DNA from 3 places in the Cupriavidus sp. WKF15 genome. Region 3 is predicted to be linked to each of the others. Evidence: predicted binding sites of a transcription regulator. Region 3 holds the regulator's gene; each other region holds the start of a gene.

The links. The regulator FNR, encoded in region 3, switches genes on or off when oxygen is low (the NO sensors DNR and NnrR bind a similar motif). The targets are predictions, from matches to a motif close to TTGATNNNNATCAA.
Region 1: a site for FNR is predicted at 1,686-1,699, ahead of CupriaWKF_RS20990 (OmpW family outer membrane protein). Genes of this name have one in related genera too.
Region 2: a site for FNR is predicted at 2,828-2,841, ahead of CupriaWKF_RS04365 (DUF3149 domain-containing protein). Genes of this name have one in related genera too.

The regions. Positions count from the first base shown of each region.
Region 1 covers NZ_CP119573.1:799,081-804,888, reverse strand. The annotation lists gene CupriaWKF_RS20995 (hypothetical protein) at 1-394, opposite strand, end outside; gene CupriaWKF_RS20990 (OmpW family outer membrane protein) at 1,763-2,413, shown strand; gene CupriaWKF_RS20985 (AMP nucleosidase) at 2,508-3,995, opposite strand; gene CupriaWKF_RS20980 (GNAT family N-acetyltransferase) at 4,186-4,575, shown strand; gene CupriaWKF_RS20975 (NADPH-dependent F420 reductase) at 4,617-5,375, opposite strand; gene CupriaWKF_RS20970 (TonB-dependent receptor) at 5,653-5,808, shown strand, end outside.
Region 2 covers NZ_CP119572.1:914,938-920,745, reverse strand. The annotation lists gene CupriaWKF_RS04375 (MFS transporter) at 552-1,952, shown strand; gene upp (uracil phosphoribosyltransferase) at 2,124-2,774, shown strand; gene CupriaWKF_RS04365 (DUF3149 domain-containing protein) at 2,923-3,105, shown strand; gene CupriaWKF_RS04360 (helicase HerA-like C-terminal domain-containing protein) at 3,113-4,639, opposite strand; gene CupriaWKF_RS04355 (YebC/PmpR family DNA-binding transcriptional regulator) at 4,860-5,585, shown strand; gene purD (phosphoribosylamine--glycine ligase) at 5,665-5,808, shown strand, end outside.
Region 3 covers NZ_CP119572.1:1,342,261-1,348,068, forward strand. The annotation lists gene ccoP (cytochrome-c oxidase, cbb3-type subunit III) at 1-725, shown strand, start outside; gene ccoG (cytochrome c oxidase accessory protein CcoG) at 775-2,247, shown strand; gene CupriaWKF_RS06390 (FixH family protein) at 2,332-2,547, shown strand; gene CupriaWKF_RS06395 (hypothetical protein) at 2,544-2,789, shown strand; gene fnr (fumarate/nitrate reduction transcriptional regulator Fnr) at 2,838-3,563, opposite strand; gene CupriaWKF_RS06405 (sulfite exporter TauE/SafE family protein) at 3,643-4,398, shown strand; gene scpB (SMC-Scp complex subunit ScpB) at 4,947-5,808, shown strand, end outside.

The DNA of each region.
Region 1 (5,808 bases), on a different replicon from region 3:
CCGGCAGTTGCACCGTGGAATTGTCCGCGGCCCTGACCGTGGCCACCACCTGCACGCTGGTCGTACCGGGATTGACGCCGGTGACCACAGCGTTGCCGACCGTAGCCGTGCTGCCCACGACGGAGGCCACGGCGGTATCGACTGAAGTCCAGGCGAAGCTGGTCGAGGCTGTCACGTCGTTGCCATTGCTGTCGACGGCCACCGCGCTGACGGTCACCGTACGGCCAACGCCAACCTCGGCCGAGGTAATGTTCAGTTTTGCCGCGTAGTTGACGGCAGGCGCCGCCGCTGGCGTCGCACCGCCCGAGCCCCCTCCGCCCCCTCCCCCGCACGCCGCTACGAGGAATGCCGCCGCCGCGCATACGAGCCCGCTAAGCCAGGTTCCAGACTTCATGATGATTCCTTCATTGTCATGTGCTGTTTTTCCCGAGCTACCAGCCTATGCGCAACGGCGACGGCGCTGTACCGGCCAGACGATTGAGCGCCGCCGTACATATATGGCGAACCTTCATCCTTTGGCCTAGAGCTGCGCCCGCAGGGGACGCGTTCTGCGCGATTGAGGGTCACAGGGAGCGACAACCATCCCGTTCCTTCGGCTCAGAGGACATTCCCGGAGCCATGGCTGGCAACGGTGTCGATCAGGACAATGGGCTTGGTGAGGAACGAGGTGCATCGCCACCGGGCTCGATGGGGGCGCAGCACGAGACCGGAAAAAAAAGTTCTTCGCCGGATTGTGGGGAATGGGTAATGATGGGGTTGTCGTGCTTGGCAGGCGCTGCTGTTTCGCCGGCGTAGCCGGCGACCTACTTTTGCCCGAGCGGCAAGAGTAGGCAAAATCGCGTCTTCGTGGTCGACGAACGGCCTGAGGTGGTGAAGACGGTACAGGGCATAGCCAGACTGCCTGCCGCGTAGATGATCAGGATAGACGCGTCAGATGAGCGAACCCGGATTACTTGGTGGCCCCTCCTAACCGCGCCATCGGTGGGACGCCTACGGCTGCGCTGCGCGCGGCTCAGTGAGAAAACCGAAGAACCGAAAACCGAAACGGCGAAGGGAAGAAGCGCCGCGCCAGCGACGTTGATGCCGGTGGCCGACCGACTAGGACATGCGCGCAGCGCAGCCGTAGGCGTCCCACGCTGACGCTATTGGAACGCTGTACCCGAGCCCTACATGGGGATCGTACAAGAGCCGGTTATCGCAGGCACTGGTTCTGAATCACTATGCGTAGCAGGTCCGAACGGGCAACCAAGCTTCGCGAGACCAAAGCCGCTTGAAAACAAGGAGCGCATCGTTGATGGCCAGCCGCCAGGCGACGCGCTTTTCTGCTTACCCTTTTGTCGCTAAAGAGTAAGTCGCCGGCTACGCCGGCGAAACAGCGGCGCCCGCCAAGCACGTCAAACTCCAACTCTTCTCTATTCCCGCAATCCGGCGAAGGACGAAAGAAAACCGGTGTGTCCCGCCCCCACGGGACACACCCGGAAAGACGCCCTTGCGGACGCCCACGACATGCCTGGAACCAGCCGCGACCGCGGCATGACGCAAAGGTTAAGGCGAGCCCTGCAGCCGCGCCACGAATAAATCCGCATGTATTTAGAAGGCGCATCGTGGGCAGCCAGGGCCAGCCCGCACTGCGCATGCCGCGCTGTGGCGCCATTGCGACGACCCTACTGCCGATAGGGTCTGGCTTGTCTTCGGTCAATGTCCTGCCGGGGCCGCTCGGCCAAACTGGCTGCGATTTCTTACCAGACCAAAGCAATAGACCATGAACAAGATCTCTCTCCGGACCCGGGTCGCCAGCACCGCTATCGCCGCGCTTGCCATGTTCGGCGCCGTTTCCACGCCCGCCATCGCCGCCGATGGCGAGACCCAGGGCAACTGGATGGTGCGCCTGCGCGCCACCTACCTCGACATGGCCGACAAGTCGGATGCCATTCCCGCGCTGGGCGTACCGTCGGACGCGATCACGGTCAACAACAAGTGGATCCCCGAACTCGACGTCACCTACTTCTTCACGCGCAATATCGCCGCGGAACTGGTGCTCACCGTGCCGCAGAAGCAGGACGTCTACCTCAATGGCAACAAGATCGGCACCTTCAAGCACCTGCCGCCGACGCTGCTGGTGCAGTACCACTTCCTGCCGGAAGGCACCTTCCGGCCATACGTGGGCGCGGGCCTGAACTTCACGCGCATCTGGGGCGCCGACATTGCCGGCAATACGCTGCAGCTCGACAACTGGAGCGTGGCACCCGCCCTGCAGATCGGCATGGACTACAAGCTGACCAAGAACTGGTTCCTGAACGCCGACGTCAAGAAGGTCTGGCTGGCCAGCAACGTGAAGGCCGGCGGCGTCAATGTCTCCAAGGTCAACCTGGACCCATGGCTGTTCAGCATGGGCGTGGGCTACCGGTTCTGAGCGGGCCCTGCCCCAACGAAAAAGGCCAGCGCATCGGGCGCTGGCCTTTTTCGTTTATCGCTGCGATGTCCGCCGGACAGGGCCGGCCAGTCATTCAACGGAATGCCGGCTCGTCGAAGCTCCGCAGCTTGCGCGAATGCAATTGCTCGACGCCGTTCTCGCGCAGGATGCGAACCGCCTCCAGCCCGATGGTCATATGCTGGCTGACTCGCTGGCGATAGAACGCATTGGCCATGCCGCGCAGCTTCAGCTCGCCGTGCAGGGGCTTGTCCGAGACGCACAGCAAGGTGCCATAGGGCACGCGCAGGCGGAAGCCGTTGGCTGCCACGGTCGCGCTTTCCATGTCGATGGCAATCGCGCGCGACTGGTTGAAGCGCGCATATAGCGCCTTGGACTTCAGCTCCCAGTTGCGATCATCGGTCGACACCACCGTGCCCGTGCGCATGCGCGTCTTCATCTCGCCGCCGGACAGGCCGGTCACGCGCGCCACCGCCTCCTGCAGCGCCACCTGGATCTCCGCGATCGGCGGCACCGGCACCCACGGCGGCAAGTCGTGGTCCAGCACGTGGTCGTCACGCACATAGGCGTGGGCGAGCACATAGTCGCCAAGCTGCTGCGAGCGCCGCAGGCCGCCGCAATGGCCCACCATCATCCAGCAGTGCGGACGCAGCACGGCCAGGTGGTCGGTCATGGTCTTGGCATTGGACGGGCCCACGCCGATGTTGACCAGCGTCACGCCCAGCTTGTCGTCCCGCACCAGATGATAGGCCGGCATCTGCGGCAATGCGCGCGGGCGGGCGGCGTCGTCGGGCTCGGCGGCGCCAAGCTCCTGCACCACGTCGCCAGGTTCGACGAAGCGCGCATAGCCGCCGCCGTCGCTGCTGGCCATCAGCGAGCGGCCGAGCGCGATGAATTCGTCCACGTAGCGCTGGTAGTTGGTGAACAGCACAAAGCGCTGGAAATGCTGTGGCGCGGTGCCGGTGTAGTGGTACAGGCGCTGCAAGGCCAGGTCCACGCGCTCGGCCGGGAACAGCGACAGCGGCCACGCTTCGCCCGGCACCGGCTCGAACGTGCCGTTGGCAATGGAATCGTCGATGCGGCTCAGTTCCGGCAGCACGAAGGACACTTCGAGTTCGCGCGCCTGGGTGTAGCTGATGTCGGTCGTGGAAGCCTCGATCACGAACGGCAACGGGATCGGCCGCCGGCTCAGGCCCACCACCACGGGCACGCGGTGGTAGCGCATCAGCCGCTCGATCTGGTCGCGATAGTAATCGGCAAGCAGGTCCGGGCGCGTCACCGTGGTGCCATAGACACCCGGATAGGCCACCGTGCCCCATGACGGCCGGCTGTCGGTCACCATGGTCTCGATATTCACGGAGATGCCCAGGTACGGGTAGCACGCGTGGGCCGCCGACGGCAGCGGCTTGCCGCTGGCGAACGCGTCGAAGCGCGCGCGCACGGCGGCGACCGAAGCGTTGTAGATCTCGCGAATCCGTGCCAGCGCCGCATCGGCGTCGGAAAATTCGGCCAACTGATCGGCCGGGTGGGCAGAGGAGAAGATCGGGGCGTTCATGGAAGCCATGATACCGCGCTGCAGCGCCGGCGGCGTGGCCAGCGCGTAAGTGCGCCGGCAAATTGACGTGTCTGTCCCCGCTCGCTACACTCCGCCAATTGCGCGGCCGGGTTTCCCGTGCCGTACTCGACTCGCGGCATCCCTGGCAGGGGGCGGCGAGGGCCGTACATGCTTTGCTGCATTGCTAGGGGAGCCGCCGATGGAAATCCGTAATCTGTTGCCTGGAGAGGTCGAAGCCGCCAGGCAGCTACTGATCGCCAACGGCTGGAACAACCGCGTAGGCAGCGCCGAGCGCTTCGCCCGCCTTGTCGCCAATTCGCAGCACGTGGTCGTGGCCGTCGACAAGGGCGAAATCATCGGCTTCGCGCGCGCGCTTTGCGATGATGTGTCCGATGGCTTCCTGTCCATGGTGGTGGTCGCGCCCAGTCATCGCCGCCAGGGCATCGGGCGGGCGCTGGTACGCCAGGTCATGGGCAACGACCCCGACATCACGTGGGTATTGCGCGCGGCGCGCTCGTCCGAAGCCGCATTCTTCGGCCAGCTTGGCTTCACGCCATCGATGGTGGCCATGGAGCGCCGCCGGCCCTGAGCCCTCGTCGCCGCGGCCTGCCAACCCAGGCGGCGCCTCGCCTACTGCGCCTCCATCTTCCTGCGCATTTCCTCCACGCTGCCGATCTGACGGAACAGCGGCCCGCCGGGCGCGAACTTGTCCGCGCTGGCCAACGGCCCCACCACCACCGGTTCAAACCCCGCATCGCGCACGAGCTGCTGCGCCACGCGCAACGCGGCCGGGTCATCGCCGGCAATCGGCACGGCGATGCGTTCGCCTTCGCGATGGTGTTCCCTGGCGAAGTTGGTCGCGCCCATGAAATTGAACGCGCGCACCACGCGCGCACCCGCCAGGTATTTGCTCGTGGTGATGCCGATGCCGTTGCGCTGTGCCTCGTCGGCAATGGCGCCGTCCCGCTGGGCGAAGGCATTGGTCGCATCCAGCACGATTTTGCCCCGCCAGGCGCCGGGGTTCTCCTGGCCAAGTTCCGGCAGCGCCTTGTAAGGCGTGGCCAGGAACAGCACGTCCGAGAATGCCAGGGCGTCGGCCACCGTGCCCGCGCGCGCCAGCGGACCCAGTTCGTCGACCAGCGTCTTCAGCGACTCGGGATGCCGCGAGGAGAACAACACCGGATGGCCCGATTTCACCCACAAGCCCCCGATCGTCCCGCCGATCCGCCCCGAGCCGATCACGCCGATCCGCACCGGCTGCCCGCCGCCGGCACCGCCGCCCTGCGCGCACGCGCCGAGGTTCGGCACGGACAGGGCGAGCATGGCGGTGGCAGCGGCGCCAAGCAGGCGACGGCGGCCGGGATCGACATCAGTTTCGGTGGTCGGCATCGGCGATTCCTCCTGATTCGCGAGTCGGGACGCGGCAACCGGGCGCAACCCGAGGCCGCCTGAAAACTCTAGGCAAAAAACAGCGGACCGACAGCCACCGCAACTTGGCAGTACCTGCCCCCTGAACTAGATTAGGTAGCATTTGCGCCACTCGCAGTCATCCACGTCCAGCCCGCAACCGATGCCCGCGCGACGCAGCGCGACAGGGAACTCCATGGCCCGATGCCATTGCCGTACTCGTCCGCTCGGGATCGTGCCTTGCCTGGGTGCCCTGGCAATGCCTGCGTCATGGCCTGCGGCAGCGCAGCAAGACAACAACGTAGCGGCGGCCGACCAGGTCCACAACCTGCGTGAAGTCACCGTCGTGGCGCCTACCCCGCTGCCGGGCTTCACCATTGAGCGCCAGGCCTTTGCCGGCAATGCGCAAACCGCG
Region 2 (5,808 bases), 430 kb from region 3:
CGGCACGATCGCCGCGCACCATTTCCACCTGCCGGACGAGGACATGCCGTGTCCGGCGGAACCACTGACGGCGGTGTTCCGCCGCACAGGAGACCCTGCCTGCGCACGCATGGCGGCGCGCGGGAAAACCCCGAGGAGAAAACCGCAGATCGGCCTTGCCGGCCCCTTTCATGTAGCTTACGCTGAACGATCATGTAGCACGCACTACATGAGTGCGAGCAGGGCATGCAGCGGTGCATTCCAGGACAAGGAGCGCGCACCGCGATTGCGTGCCACGATGAATACAAGACCAGAAAACCACCAAGGGTAGACAATAAGGAGTCACGATGACGTATCCACATCACCCATGCATGGCCAGAGTGCTCCCGGCATAGTTCTCGCTTCGCCCGATTGAAGCCCCCCAACGTTACGTTGCAATCGGCGGCGCGACAGCATCACGCGTCAGTCTGGACCCGCGCACTGGTCCGGCCCCCTGCTTCGACAGACGTGTGCATCCGGGTTCAGGAAACAGCCCTCTAACAGACAGGTAGACAGGTAGACAGGTAGACAAAATGTCGTCATCCATTTCATCCATGCCCCCCACGACCATCGCTGACGCGTCGGTAAGCTCGGCCCCGCCGTCGAACCCGAGGGCAACAACGTCCCGGGCCATCACGATCGAGGAAGGCATCCGCGCCGCCGGCGTCGGCCGCTTCCAGTACCGGCTGTTCGTGATCTTCGGCCTGGTCTGGCTCGCCGACGCGATGCAGGTGCTGTCGATCGGCTTCACCGCGCCCTCGATTGCCAAGACTTTCGGCATTCCCGTGCCCACGGCGCTGCAGACCGGAACCATGTTCTTTGTCGGGATGCTGATCGGCGCGTTCGCGTTCGGCCGCCTGGCCGACCGGATCGGCCGCCGGCCCGTGCTGATGATGGCGGTGGTCATCGACGCCATCTGCGGTGTCGCGTCGTCGTTCGCGCCGGATTTCCAGTGGCTGCTGGTGCTGCGTTTCCTGACCGGCATCGGCGTCGGCGGCACCCTGCCCGTCGACTACACCATGATGGCCGAGTTCCTGCCCTCGGACCGTCGCGGCCGCTGGCTGGTCCTGCTGGAATCGTTCTGGGCCGTCGGCACGATCCTGCTGGCGGTGCTGGCGCTGATCGCCGTTTCGCACGGCGATGCAGCCTGGCGCCTGATCTTCCTGGTCACCGGCATCCCTGCGCTGGTCGGCGTGGTCTGCCGCTTCTTCGTGCCCGAGTCGCCGCTTTACCTGAACAAGTCGGGACGCTCGGCCGAGGCACGCGCGGTGCTGCAGCGTGTAGCGGCCGCCAATCGCGTTTCGGTTGAAATCGGCGCGCTCGAGCCGCAGAAGATGGAGCGCAAGTCGGTGCTGGCGCTGTTCGCGACCGGCTTCCGTCGCCGCAGCATCAGCCTGCTGGTGGCGTGGGCGCTGATCTCGATCGCCTACTACGGCGTCTTCGTCTACCTGCCGGTGAAGCTGGCCGGCCAGGGCTTCGGCTTCATGCGCGGCCAGGTCTTCCTGATCCTGCTCGCGCTGGTGCAGCTGCCGGGCTTCGCGCTTGCCGCGCATGGCGTCGAGCGCTGGGGCCGCAAGCCGACGCTGATCGGCTTCTTGCTGCTCAGCGCCGCGGGCTGCATGCTCTACAGCCTGGGCCAGTCTCCCGCGCTGGTGGTCGGCTCCACCCTGCTGATGAGCTTCTCGCTGCTCGGCACCTGGGGCGCGCTCTACGCCTTCACGCCGGAGGTGTATCCGACCGACCTGCGCGCGAGCGGGATGGGTACGGCGGGCGCCATGGCCCGCTTCGGCGGCCTGTTCGCGCCGGCCATCGTTGCCCCGGTCATGACCACGCATTTCACGCTGGCCCTGGTGCTGCTCTCATCGTTCCTGGCCGTGGCGGCGCTCGCGATCTACATGGTCGATATCGAGTCGAAGAACCGGGCGCTCGACTGACGCGCGGCCTGCCGGCACGGCAGGTCCGGAAACGTAGCGACAGGCAGGATCCGCCGCAGCCGCGCGGCGGCCCGCTTCCATTACAATCCCGCTACAACGGCGCGGCGCCCCGATCCACAAGACCGGGGCCGCCCGCTTCACCCCTCTCCCGCCGAGCCTTCGCCGCCCGCCATGAAACAAGATCCGCGTTTCCCCAGCCTGTACATCCTCGACCACCCGCTGATCCAGCACAAGCTCTCGCATATGCGCGACCGGGACACGTCCACGCGCACCTTCCGCGAGCTGCTGCGCGAGATCACGCTGCTGATGGGCTACGAGATCACGCGCCACCTGCCGCTCACCACGCGGCATATCGAAACGCCGCTGGTGCCGCTGGACGCGCCGGTGATCGCGGGCAAGAAGCTGACCATCGTGCCGGTGCTGCGCGCCGGTGTCGGCATGAGCGATGGGCTGGTGGAGCTGATCCCGTCGGCGCGGATCGGGCATATCGGCGTGTACCGCGACGAGCAGCACCGTCCGGTGGAATACCTGGTGCGCCTGCCGGACGTGGAAGACCGCAGTTTCATCCTGTGCGATCCGATGGTTGCCACCGGTTACTCGGCGGCGCATGCCGTGGATGTGCTGAAGCGCCGCGGCGTGAAGGACGAGGCCATCACTTTCGTCGCGCTGGTGGCGGCGCCCGAGGGCGTTGAGGTGTTCCACAAGGCCCACCCGAACGTGAAGCTGTACGTGGCGTCGCTCGACAGCCATCTGGACGACCACGCGTACATCGTGCCGGGCCTCGGCGACGCGGGCGACCGCCTGTTCGGCACCAAGAACTGACGCCGCGGCGGGCCGGCGTGGGCTGGCCCCCGACTTTCTTGGCTGGCGAGGGCTTGATCCTACTCAACGACCCCGCAAGCGCGCCTCCCTACACTCGACGTCGCACAGCTTGTGCTGCAACACGTCGATATCTCACTGGGAGATCCGCATGGAAGCCTTCAAGATCCTGTTCACGACCGGCACCGGGCTGATGAGCCTCGCGGTCATCGTCTTTATCATCGGCATGGCGTGGTTCTTCGCGCGGATGTTCAGCCGCAAGATGCGCGAAGACGCGGCAGCCGCCAAGGCCGCCGCGGGAAGCCGGCCCGCGTCGCAGAACGGCTCGGACTGAGCGGCGCTTACTTCTTCTTGCCACCGCCCAGCAGGCTGCCCAGCACGCCGCGGATCAGTTCGCGGCCGACCTGGGAGCCGACGGTACGCGCGGCCGACTTGGCCATCGACTCCAAAATCGAGTCGCCGCGGCCGCTCTTGCCGGTACCCTTGGTCAGCGTGCCGAAGATCTCGCCGGCGGTGCCCAGCCATCCGCCCGCTTCGGCTGGCGCGCCGGCCGACGGCTTCTGCGCCGTGGCGCCGCCACCGTTCGCCGCCGGCGCCACGCTGCCGCGCAGCTTCTCGTAGGCCGATTCGCGGTCGATCGCCTTTTCGTACGTACCCGCCACCAGCGATGTCGCAATCAGCTGCTTGCGCTCGTCGTCGGTAATCGGGCCGATCCGGCTGCCCGGCGCCAGCACCCATGCGCGCTCGGTCACGCCCGGCGTGCCCTTGGCGTCGAGCAGCGACACCAGCGCCTCGCCCACGCCCAGTTCGCCAATGACGGTTTCCAGGTCGAGCTTCGGGTTCGCGCGCATGGTCGTAGCCGCCACCTTGACCGCCTTCTGGTCGCGCGGCGTGAACGCGCGCAGCGCGTGCTGCACACGGTTGCCGAGCTGGCCCAGTACGGTATCGGGGATATCGCCCGGATTCTGCGTGACGAAGTACACACCGACGCCCTTCGAGCGCACCAGCCGCACGACCTGCTCGATCTTGTCGAGCAGCGCCTCGGGCGCGTCGTTGAACAGCAGGTGCGCCTCGTCGAAGAAGAAGACCAGCTTGGGCTTGTCGAGGTCGCCGGCCTCGGGCAGCTTCTCGAACAGCTCGGACAGCATCCACAGCAGGAATGTGGCGTAGAGCTTGGGCGAGTTCATCAGCTTGTCCGCCGCCAGAATGTTGACCACGCCCTGGCCCTTGTCGGTCTGGATGAAGTCTTCCAGGTTCAGCATGGGCTCGCCGAAGAACAGGTCCGCACCCTGCGATTCCAGCGCCACCAGGCCGCGCTGGATCGCGCCGATCGAGGCGGCGGAGATATTGCCGTATTCGGTGGTGAACCGGGCCGCGTTGTCGCCCACGTACTGGAGCATCGCGCGCAGGTCCTTGGCGTCGAGCAGCAGCAGGCCATTGGCGTCGGCAATGCGGAACACCAGGTTGAGCACGCCCTGCTGGGTGTCGTTCAGCTCCAGCATGCGCGACAGCAGCAGCGGGCCCATGTGCGAAATGGTGGCACGCACCGGATGGCCCTTCTCGCCGAACACGTCCCAAAGCGTGGTCGGGCAGCCGCCCCATGCCGGCTCGGGCAGGCTCAGTTCCGCCAGGCGGGCCTTGAGCTTCTCCGCAGGCTGGCCAGGCTGGGAAATGCCGGTCAGGTCACCTTTGACGTCAGCCATGAAGACCGGCACGCCGAGCCGGGAAAAGCCTTGCGCCAGCGTCTGGAGCGTCACGGTCTTGCCGGTGCCGGTGGCGCCGGTAATCAGTCCGTGCCGGTTGCCCATTTGCGGCAGCAGGGCCAGTTCGTGCTCGGCGTTCTTGGCGATCAGGATAGGTTCGGCCATGGTGTCTAGGATCGGGAAGCGTGGCGGCTGGCCACAGGCGCGGCGCAGGCGGGGCCGCGTGATAAAATCATCGGCTGATTATAGCCAGCAGCCGGGCCTACCCGTCACCCGGCGCGCCCGTTTTATACCCGGCAGTACCCGGCGATGACCCGGCAGTACCCGGCGCGCGCAAGCTGCAGCCTTCCCGCACAACCTCACGTTTTCCGCTTCGGAGAGAATCATGGCCGGTCACTCGAAATGGGCCAATATCAAACATAAGAAAGCCGCCGCTGACGCCAAGCGCGGCAAGATCTGGACCCGCCTGATCAAGGAAATCACCGTTGCCGCCAAGCTCGGCGGCGGCGATCCCGACTCCAACCCGCGCCTGCGCCTGTCCATGGACAAGGCGATGGACGCCAACATGCCCAAGGACAACATCCAGCGCGCGATCCAGCGCGGCGTGGGTGGCCTGGAAGGCGTGAACTACGAGGAAATCCGCTACGAAGGCTACGGCCTGAGCGGCGCCGCGATCATCGTCGACTGCCTGACCGACAACCGCACCCGCACCGTGGCCGAAGTGCGCCACGCGTTCTCCAAGCACGGCGGCAACATGGGCACCGAAGGCTCGGTGGCCTTCATGTTCACGCATTGCGGCCAGTTCCTGTTCGCGCCGGGCACGCCGGAAGACAAGCTGATGGACGCCGCGCTGGAAGCCGGCGCCGACGACGTCGTCACCAATGAAGACGGCTCGATCGAAGTCACCTGCCCGCCGAACGATTTTTCCGCGGTCAAGGCGGCTCTGGAAGCCGCCGGCTTCAAGGCCGAAGTGGCCGACGTGGTGATGAAGCCGCAGAACGAAGTCGATTTCTCGGGCGACGACGCGGTGAAGATGCAGAAGCTGCTGGACGCCCTGGAAAACCTGGACGACGTGCAGGAAGTCTTCACCAACGCAGTCATCGAAGAGTAACTAGACTGAATAGCCCCTCCGGCGGCAGCACGAACAGGCTGCCGCCTTTTTGCATGCGTTTCTTTTCTGGCAGTGGATCATGAAAGTATTGGTTGTCGGCTCGGGTGGACGTGAACACGCGCTGGCCTGGAAATTGGCCCAATCCCCCAAGTTGCAGGTGGTGTACGTGGCACCAGGCAATGGCGGGACCGCGCTCGACAAGCGCCTGCAGAATGTTCCGCTG
Region 3 (5,808 bases):
TGTGGATGTTCCTGCTGGCTTGCATCTTTGGCCTGGCCTACCTGGTCCTCTATCCGGGACTGGGCTCCTATGCCGGTGTGCTGAAGTTCTCCACGCAAGGGGAACTGGCCGCGCATCAGCAGGCGCAGGAGAAGCTGCAGCACGATGTCTACGCCAAGTACCTGAACATGGACATCAAACAGGTCGCGGCAGACCCGCAGGCGCGCGAGATCGGCCAGCGCCTGTTCCTGAACTACTGCGCGCAATGCCACGGCTCGGACGCGCGCGGCAGCCGCGGCTTTCCCAACCTGACGGACCATGACTGGCTCTATGGCGGAGAACCCGAGACGATCCAGCAGACCATCACCAAGGGCCGCAATGGTGTGATGCCGCCGTTTGCCTCGACTGTTGATGGCAAGCTTGCAGCGGATGTGGCGCAGTATGTGAGGTCGTTGTCTGGCCTGTCGTTTGACCCGATCCGTGCATCGCGCGGCGAGAGCACGTTCAAGTCCACGTGCGCGGCATGCCATGGCGCAACCGGCAAGGGCAACCAGGCACTCGGCGCGCCGAACCTGTCCGACAATGTTTGGCTGTACGGCAGTTCGGAAGGCAGCATTGTCGAAGCCATCCTGAAGGGCCACAACAACCGCATGCCGGCGCACGAGGAGATCCTGACTCCCGAGCGCATCCGCATGCTGACGGCCTACGTCTGGGGTCTTTCCAATACCGGAGGCTCAGGACAATGACCACCGACTCAGGTCCGGGATGCGCGATCGCGGCTGAAGGAGCGCATCCATGAATGCACCCGGGACAGAACCACTGGCCCGCGCGGCCGGCCCGCAAGGGCCGGCGTCGTCGCCTGTCGAAACCTCCGACGAAACGCTCTACGAGGTTCGACGCAAGATATACCCGCGCTCGGTGACGGGCGCGTTCTCCAACTGGCGGGTCTGGATGGTACTCCTGACCCAGCTTATCTACTACGGCACGCCCTGGCTGCAATGGAATGGCAGACAGGCCGTGCTGTTCGACCTTGGCGCGCGCAAGTTCTATATCTTCGGACTGGTGCTCTGGCCACAGGATGTCATCTATCTTGCCGTCCTGCTGGTGATTTCCGCGCTGGCGCTGTTCCTGTTCACGGCGATTGCCGGCCGGCTTTTCTGCGGCTACGCGTGTCCACAAACGGTCTACACCGAAATATTCATGTGGATCGAGCGACATGTCGAAGGCGACCGCTTCGCGCGGATCCGCCTGGACGGTGATCCCTGGAGCGCGCGCAAGTTCCGCCTGAAGGCTACCAAGCACTCCCTGTGGATACTGGTCGCGCTGTGGACGGGCTTCACGTTCATTGGCTACTTTGCGCCGATCCGTGAGCTTGGCGGCCAGGTACTGAGCTTCTCGCTGGGTCCGTGGCAGGCGTTCTGGATGCTTTTTTACGCCTTCGCCACGTGGGGGAATGCAGGCTTCATGCGCGAGCAGGTCTGCAAGTACATGTGTCCGTATGCGCGGTTCCAGAGCGTGATGGTCGACCCCGACACCTATGTGGTCACCTACGACGTCGGGCGCGGCGAGCCGCGCGGCAGCCGGTCGCGCAAGGTGGATCATCACCAGGCCGGGCTAGGTGACTGCGTCAACTGCAGCATCTGCGTGCAGGTGTGCCCGACCGGCATCGATATCCGTGACGGGTTGCAATACGAGTGCATCGGTTGCGGTGCCTGCATCGATGCATGCAACCAGGTCATGGACAAGATGGACTACCCGCGCGGGCTGATCCGCTATACGTCCGAGAATGCCATGCGCAAGGCGCTGTCGGCCGCTGCGGCGCGCAAGCGGCTGGTGCGGCCGCGGACCATCATCTACTCGATTATCTGGCTGGTGATGGTTGCAGGTTTCGTGGCTTCGCTTGCGCTGCGCACGCCATTGAAAGTGGACATCATCCGTGACCGCGGGGCGCTTGGGCGTGAGGTGGACGGGCGCTGGATCGAAAACGTCTATCGACTGCAACTCATCAATACCACCGAGGCGCCCATGCGCATCAGCGTGAAGGCCGAGAGCGACGAACTGAAGAACATGACCGTCGAGTACGATCCGGACGCGCAGGCTCTGGCGCCGACATCGAACAGGCTGGTGCCGATCCGGATTCGCGTGCCGATCGACGATGCCGCGCAAGGTACGCACAAGATCAGCGTGACAGTGACCAGCGAAGGTGCGGGGCAAGGTAGTGCGCAAATCAGGCAATCTACCAGTTTCATCGTGCCACGCAATTTGTGATGCTAAGGGCGGCACGGCGCGTCGGCGCTGTGCCGTACCAAACCGCGAGCGCCTCGATGAGGCGTTGACGAAGGGGGCAAGGCGATGCAAGAAAGCAATCCGTGGTGGAAAGAGCCGTGGCCGTGGCTGCTGATGAGTGGTCCGTTGCTGGCCATGGTGGCTTGCGGCGTGACTATCTGGCTGGCTTCCACTCATCCTGACCGGCCAGTGGTCGATGGTGTGGCCCGGCATGGCCTGGTTGTCGAGAAGGTGGCAGGTGCCTCGGGCAGTGCCAAGGCACCGCAAGCGAGGCAGCCATGAGGCTGCGCTGGCTGATGTGGGTACTGTGGCCGGCGTTCCTGATGGCCGGGGTTGCCACGGCAACTGTGTTTTCCGTGGTGGACCCTGGCGACCTGAATTTCTTCGGTCAGCCGATCGAGGCCTCGCGCGAGGCGGTCTATACGATCGGTTTCCTGCTGGCCTGGATATTCTGCGCATTGTCCAGCGGACTGACGCTGTACACCATGCCGACAAAGCTCAGCGAAACGGACGAGCTGGAGTAAGAAGCGGCAGGAATTGACCGCCTTGCCACGCGAGGCGGTCAGATGGCCTCAGCAGGAGCGGCTGTAGACTTGCTTGATGCCCGCCATGTCGACTAGCTTGACGTGACGTTGACGGATCTGGATCAAGCCGGCCTCGGCAAATCGTGAGAACAGACGGCTGACCGTTTCGAGCTTCAGACCCAGGTAGCTGCCGATTTCTTCCCGGCTCATGCGCATGACGAACTCGGTCGACGAATACCCGCGGGCGGACAAGCGCTCGGACAGGTTGATGAGGAACGCGGCAAGCCGCTCCTCGGCGCGCATGGAGCCAAGCGTGACGAGCATGAGCTGGTCATGCGAGATTTCCTTGCCCATCAGGCGCAGGAACTGCTGCTGCAACGATGGCAGGTCGATGGACAGCGACTGGAGATCGGCCAGGCGAACGACGCATACCTCCGTGTCTTCGAGGGCGGTGGCATCCGAGGCGTGCTGCATCTCTCCCAGGCCGTCGAGGCCAACCACTTCGCCTGGCAAGTGGAAACCGGTGATTTGCGAGCGGCCGTCTTCCGTGGTGACATGCGTCTTCAGGGTGCCGAAGCGAATGGCATAGACCGCAGTCAGCGGATCGCCCATGCGGTAAAGAGTTTCGCCCTTGTGGACACGGACACGTTCCTGCACCAGGGTGTCCATCTTCTGCAGGTCCTGCTGGCTCATGCCCACCGGCAGGCACAATTGCCCCATGCCGCAAGTGGAGCAACGGGGCGACATCTCGGTGACGGGGATGGATGTTAGCAATTGGAACCTGCAGTATTGGAGCGGCGAGGGCGCAATACGTGCATTTTAACGCGCGATGTGATGCGGTAGGGAGTTGCAGTTGACTTTTGGTGTGCTACTCAGTGTTTTCATGCTCGCCTTGCTAGGGGGCTTCCACTGCGCTGCCATGTGTGGTGGCGTAGCGCTGGCTGTCGAGCAACGCGCCGCCGGCGTACCCGTTGCCGTTGTGCGGCGCCCACAGGACTGGCTCGTGGAGCTCCTTGTCATGCATGTCGGGCGTATTTCCACTTACATGCTGCTTGGTGCGCTGCTGGGCGCCTTGGGGGCGACGGCCTGGCGTCAGGACTATCTGCCCGTCCAGCGCTGGCTGTTCGGAGTCGGCAGCGCCTTGCTGCTACTGTCTGGCTGGCGCTTGATACGCGGCGAGGCCTTTACCATCGTGTGGCTGGAGCGCCTCGCGGCGCGTGCGGTTAGCGCCAGTGCCGCCGGCATGGCTCGATTGGGCAGAAAGACGACGGAAGCCAAGGCTCGGCGGGGCGGCCTGGCACGCCGCTATGGGATGGGACTGGCTTGGGGTTTGGTGCCCTGCGGCATGGTTTATGGGGCCCTGGCCCTTGCTTTGCTGGCCGGAAATGCGCCCTCGGGGGCGCTGGTGATGGGCGCCTTTGGCCTCGGTACGTTGCCTAATCTGCTGGCGCTGTCGAGCTTTTCGGGGCTTTTGCGCGCCTGGTCGCGACGGAGCTGGGTAAGGGTCGGGGCCGGCTTGGCCGTCATGGCATTCGGTGCATTGGGAATCGGCCGAGCGGTGTTGTTGCCACATTCCCTGGCAGAGCATGGGTTCTGCCTGGTGTTCTGAAACCACTCCATACGCTCTGGCGCCGCGCGGTGGTTGCAGGTGTGGGCTGGAATGCCATACAATCATCTCCATTGCGGTATCGCGCGGCGTGGTTCCGAGCGGCGCCCGGCAGCCCTTCCAAAAAGGGGGCGCGCCCAGGGTTTCGGGCAAAGCGCCGACAATTCGGCACCGAACCTTTCCGCAGTCCATCCGGTTCACAATATCTGTTCAAAAGTCCGGCTGGCTTTGCGGCCGTGGTGCAGTCATTGCTGGCCCTGCTTCCGATATCCGTTTTTCTTGCGGCCGAGGCGGACTTTAGCCGGAGGCCATGTCTGCCCATATGGGCGCGTGCAAGAGGTTCGTGCACTGGTACTTGCCGGTGACCGGGCAATCTCCTGCCGGAACACACCCGGCAAATCGATGCAACAGAAGATGCACGGCCTCGAGGCGAAGAGCTTTCGGGTTTGCTGCGCGACGAGATGGCGGTGGCAATCGCACCGCTGAATCCACAATGTCCAGGGCTCCGGGTTCGTCCGGGAGCAGGTGCAAAGACAGGCTGCACACCCAACATGAATACCCAAGAGGCGAAAATCGTCCTCGAGACTGCGCTGATCTGTGCGCAGGAGCCCCTGCGCGTGAGCGACCTGCGTCGGCTGTTTGCCGATGATGTCGGCGCTGACACGATTCGGGCCCTGCTTGATGAATTGCGCCAGGACTGGCGCCAGCGTGGGGTCGAGTTGGTGGCGTTGGCCAGCGGCTGGCGTTTCCAGAGCCGACCGGAGATGCGGGAATACCTGGATCGCCTTAATCCCGAGAAGCCGCCCAAGTATTCCCGAGCGGTCATGGAGACGCTGGCGATCATTGCGTACCGGCAGCCGGTGACGCGCGGCGACATCGAGGAGATTCGCGGCGTGACGGTCAGCACGGAGGTGGTCAAGAAGCTGGAAGACCGCGGCTGGATCGAGGTCATCGGTCACCGCGATGTGCCAGGCCGGCCAGCGCTCTATGCGACCACCAAGGCATTCCTCGATGACCTTGGGCTGCGTACGCTGGATGAGCTGCCGCCTCTCGAGGACGCCCAGGCGCAGGCGCAGGCGGCGCTGCTGGACCAGCAGGCGATTGATTTTGAAGAGATGGCAACGGCGCGGCCGGCGGCCGGCGACGAAGAGGCCTTCCCTGAGCCAGAGGTGGCTTCGCCGGCCGGCGCAGCCGTTGGTGTAGCTGAATCCGCTTTGGTGGCTGGCGACGAGCCGGCAGACGGAGCTGGGGTTGTCGAGCAGGCCTGCGCCGATGCCATGCAAGTGGCGGATCTCGCGTCGGCCGTGACCGAGGCAAATGGCTTCCATGTCGAGAGCGCGCCGGACAAGCAGGACGGCGGTAATTCTTCCGGCGACGACGCTGCGCCGCCGCACGCGAGCGAGCACGACGAGC